Regions from separate parts of the Priestia sp. YIM B13552 genome, predicted to be linked through region 1. Evidence: riboswitches for the same ligand, from Rfam matches in the RefSeq annotation. Region 1 holds a riboswitch; the other holds the start of a gene.
What was found. A riboswitch is a leader RNA that binds a small molecule or an ion and turns the genes downstream of it on or off. The one in region 1 is predicted to bind thiamine pyrophosphate.
Positions count from the first base shown of each region.

Region 2: another riboswitch for thiamine pyrophosphate. It lies ahead of thiM (hydroxyethylthiazole kinase); the one in region 1 lies ahead of ACFX40_RS24635 (thiamine phosphate synthase).

Region 1 is NZ_JBHZOU010000009.1:75,684-78,156, forward strand. It holds gene ACFX40_RS24620 (fluoride efflux transporter FluC) at 113-511, shown strand; gene crcB (fluoride efflux transporter CrcB) at 512-901, shown strand; gene ACFX40_RS24630 (hypothetical protein) at 949-1,164, shown strand; TPP riboswitch at 1,323-1,423, shown strand; gene ACFX40_RS24635 (thiamine phosphate synthase) at 1,545-2,168, shown strand; gene thiO (glycine oxidase ThiO) at 2,152-2,473, shown strand, end outside.
Region 2 is NZ_JBHZOU010000003.1:658,112-660,584, forward strand. It holds gene thiE (thiamine phosphate synthase) at 1-365, opposite strand, end outside; gene thiM (hydroxyethylthiazole kinase) at 379-1,185, opposite strand; TPP riboswitch at 1,259-1,367, opposite strand; gene ACFX40_RS15480 (MFS transporter) at 1,559-2,473, opposite strand, start outside.

The DNA.
Region 1 (2,473 bases):
CTCTTTCATTTTTTCATGACTTTTGGTGCAATAAACATATAGTTAAATGTTAAGGTAGAAATAAATTCCTTATGGTACACTTAAAGAAGAATTTATGAAACGGAGCGACATGATGAAAGCCATAAACTTAATCTCAATTGCCTTTGGTGCTATCGCTGGTACATATGCACGTTATTTGCTGAATCTTTCCTTATTATATACGGGCTATCCAATAGGAACGGTAATTGAAAACCTATTAGGAAGCTTCATACTAGGCCTATTAACAGGATTTTTTGTGTGGAAAAAGCCAAAAGAATGGATAAAGCTTGGACTAGGAGTTGGCGTATGCGGCGGTTTTACAACGTATTCAACGTTTGCAGGAGACGTCATTTCTCTCACTCAGCACCATTTATTTTGGGGAGCAATTTATGTAATTGTCTCTTTAGTAGGTGGAATCTTTCTTGCTTTAGCAGGCTATCTATGCGGTGAAGCGGCAGGAAAAAATTTAGTGAAAGTACATGAGGTGAAGTAAATGAGCATAGTGAGCTTGGCACTTGGCGGGGCAGCTGGAGGAATATGCCGTTATCTTTTGGGTTTAAAAGTTACAAAAACAGTTTCAAACCCTCCTTTTCCAGTATCAATGCTGTTTGTAAACTTGCTCGGTGCGTTTGGACTTGGTCTTTTTTACGGTAGTTATTATGGAAAGGTTCCGAGTCATGCTTATGATGATTCAATATTTTTAATGATTGGCATTGGGTTTTTTGGTGCCTTTACCACTTTTTCAACGTTTAGTGTGGAAACCGTACAGTTAATTCGAGAAAAATCTTATCGGAAAATGTTGGCGTACGTGGGGATTTCAGCATTTGGAACAGTTGGTTTATTTACAGTCGGTTTACTGGCAGGGACGTTTTTATTTAAGTAAAGAGAACGTTTCTAGTAGGGAAAAACAAAAAGACGGAGAAGTAGAGAATGGATAGAAAAGCAGAAGTTTGGAAATACATTTTGTTGATTGTAGCTGTTGCAGGTCAGATCATCGGTTTTTTATTTTTATTTATAAATGTTGTGGCAGCATTTATTTTTTACGGTTTTTATATTCTAACTTTTATTATGTTACTCCTGCTGTTTATATGGGATCGGAAAAAGGAAAAAGACAAAGAAGAATTCGACGACTATACCGATTACTAACCATATAAAAAGCAGAATGATGCGGTGCGCCGAGCCTCTTAGTAAAGAAGCCTAAAAGATACCTCTATAAAAGGAAGAGAGCCGTAAGAGCATAAAGGGATATTGTATTTACATCTAGTTGTGTTATAATTTTAAGTACGAAAACAAAATCAATAAATAGCAATCACTAGGGGAGCTTTTGAAGCTGAGACGAATGTATTTCGGACCCTTTGAACCTGATCTGGTTTGGACCAGCGTAGGGAAGTGGCGATCATGTTTACATAAAGATGCATGCTAACCACTCTACGTTGTAGAGTGGTTTTTTGTATGTAATAAAGCCCTCTACACAAGATGAAGTGATTGAAATTTCTCTTTATTCTGAATGGAAAGGTTTCGATCATGTGGATATTCCTAAATTTCATGTCATTACAACAGATAAGCAGCCAATCGAAGAGCTTCAAAAAATTTTAACAGCTATCGCGCCTTTTGCGGGCGCCGTTCATATTAGAGAAAAAGAAAAAACGGCAAAGCAGATTCAATGTTTACTAGAAAGCCTGCCATTTTGTTGCTCTAAAATTATTGTGAACGATCGAGTTGATGTAGCGCATGCTTTAAAAGCAAAAGGCGTACAGCTTGCCTATCATAGTTTAGACGTTTCGTTTGTTATAGACGCATTTCCTTCTCTCATGGTCGGAAAGTCAGTTCACTCTGTGGAAGAGGCTTTAGAAGCTGAAAAAGATGGTGCTCACTACATTCTATACGGACATATTTATTCAACACATTCAAAAAAAGGATTAAGAAGTCGAGGGATAGCAGCGCTAAAAGAAGTAGTAGATGCTGTGCAGATACCGGTTATTGCCATTGGAGGAATTACACCTGTAAATGCCAAAGAGGTGCTGCAAACAGGAGCACACGGTATAGCTGTGATGTCTGGTGTCATGCTTGCGCAAGATCCCCTTAAAGCGATTAAACAATATTCTCACATATGGACATCTGGAGGTGGAGAAAATGAAGCAGCATTATGATGTACTGTTAATCGGAGGAGGTATAATCAGCTCTTCTATCGCTTATCATTTGTCAAAACAAGGAGCGTCAGTAGCTATTCTTGAACGCAATCAAATTGGTTGTGAAGCTTCAAGTGCAGCCGCTGGTATTTTAGGTGCTCAAGCTGAAATTGATGAAGAAGGTCCTCTTTTAGACCTTGCTATTAAGAGCAGAAGCATGTTTCCCGAACTGGTGAAGGAACTAAAAGAAAAAACGGCCATCGACGTAGAGCTCATTCAAAAAGGCTTATTAAAAGTTGCTGTAACTGAAGAAGATGCACACGTAT
Region 2 (2,473 bases), on a different contig from region 1:
TGCAGCTCTTGTACATTATGAACAGAGACGCCTACAATTCCTTTTCCTATTTTCTCTCGAACAATATGAGCTTTTTCATCTTCTTGTCCAATATGAACGCCATCTGCTTGTAAGCGGATCGCTAAGTCAAGATCATCATTCACAATAAAAGGAACGCTGTGCTGCTGACAAATTTGCTGAAGTTCCTTCGCCAGCTGATATTTCGCTTCTCCTGTTAGGGCACCCTCGCCTTTTTCACGGAATTGAAACACAGTAACGCCGCCTTCAATTGCTTCTTTCAACACTGCTCTCGGATCTTTTGTACAGTTATTGCTGCCCATTATAAAATAAACTTGCAGCAGCTTTTTGATTTCTTTGTTTGTCATTTTCCGGCTCCTTTTAACGTTGATGTACTCTTGCATATGATTCAATATCCTGCCCAGATAAAAGATGAAGCTGGTTTAACAGCTCAATTTGAAAGCTTCCCGGCCCTTCTTCACCTTTTTTCGCTGCGGCGATTTCACCTGCCACTCCGTAAAAACTTAAAGCAGCAACGCTTGCCTCGACATATTCTTTTTCTACAGCAGCGAAAGCTCCTATAATTGATGTCAGCAGACATCCAGTCCCCGTCACTTTCGTAAATAACGGGTGACCGTTGTCTACTGTATACGTTTTGTTTCCATCTGTGATTACATCTTGTTTACCCGTGATAACAATCACTGTATCTAATTTGTTCGCTGCTTTCTCAGCAAGTTCAATGATGTCTCCTTGCCCTTCTAATGAATCAACGCCTTTAATGAGCCATGACTCGCCTACTACATTCGCAACTTCAGCAGCGTTACCACGAATAACTGCCATATTTAATTCTTCTACAAGCTGACGTGCTACTTCTGTACGAAACGGTGTCGCTCCGGCTCCTACAGGATCGAAAATAACCGGCACGCCATTTTCATTTGCTGATTTTCCTGCTATTCTCATCGCTTCTACTTCTTGAGCCGTCAGTGTACCCATATTTAAGACAAGCGCTCCGGCGATTCGTGCCATGTCAGCCACTTCTTCTTTCGCATAAGCCATAACAGGTGAAGCTCCTAGTGCAAGCAGTCCATTTGCTGTAAAGTTGGTTACCACAACATTCGTAATATTATGAACAAGCGGACTTATGTCTCTTACTTTCTCTAATTGAGCTGAAATTTTACTAATATCCATGTTTTTTCACTCTTTTCATTTAGTTTTAACACTGCAAAAAAGACAAAAAAGCACCTTGCATGCGCAAAGTGCTTTGGTATGTACTCACATTCCCTGCGCTGGCATTATCCAACAGGTTCAAATGGTCAACAGGCGTCCCTGTACTCTCAGCCTGCCCCGCGCAAGCTCCCATACTATTCTTGTTACGTTTAAAGTTTACTATTAACCTTTTTTATTTGCAACCATTTCACTGTTTTGCCGATAAAATAAAGCTTCTCTATAGGCTGAGTGGCGCTTTAAACCTTACACCATTCCTAAAAGAATAATCAAAAGACCTCCAGTAAGCTACTGGAGGTCTTCTATTCCCTAAGAATTCTATCATTTTTCCTTATGGTTATTTCTCTTGAACCGCTTGATTTCTCACAGCTGTTTTTCTGTCCTTCCCTGCTCTTAAAGATAAAAGAAAACAAAGAAGCAGTACAAGTGCAGCTGATACGTACGGATAATTAATGTTTATATCAAAGAGAAAGCCTGCTACAACGGGGCCAATAATATTTCCAAGACTTGTATAAGCAGAATTTAGTCCGGCTACATATCCTTGGTCGTCTTGTGCCATCATCGACATTTGCGTGCTGATTGCCGGACGTAAAATATCTGTTGCTAAAAAAACGATAAATGTCACAACAATAATAAGCCAGTACGTGTGCACAAATAGCGTAAGTAAAATAAAAAGTCCCGTCATCATCAAGCAAAACGAAATCACTCTTTTTTCACCAAATTTATTTAAAATCCACCCAAAAATCGTAACCTGCACTACAGCCCCCGCAATAGAGCCAAACGTAATAACAAACGCAATATCTTTTGGCGTAAAGCTAAATTTATGATCAACAAATAGTGAAAAAATCGTTTCATAATTGGATAATCCAAACGATGTCACAAAAACAATAATTAAACTTAAAAAATAAGGTTCTTTATAAGAATTCATAAGCTGCAGTAGCAGCCGCTCTTCTTTTGGATTCTCATTGTTTGAAACAGTATGATTTTGTACAGGACGAGACTCTGGCAAAACAAGAAGCGTAATCACTGCAGCCAAGCCTCCTGCTACTGCGGCCATATAAAATGGTACACGCATGCCGTATTCAGCTAAAAAGCCGCCGATACCGGGTCCAATAATAAATCCTGTTGTAATCGCCGCCGTCACATAGCCCATTCCTTTAGCGCGTTCTTTAGCAGACGTCACGTCCGCTGTATAGGCCATAACAGCAGGCATAATGAGCGCGGCCCCAACCCCGCCTAACATTCTCGATAC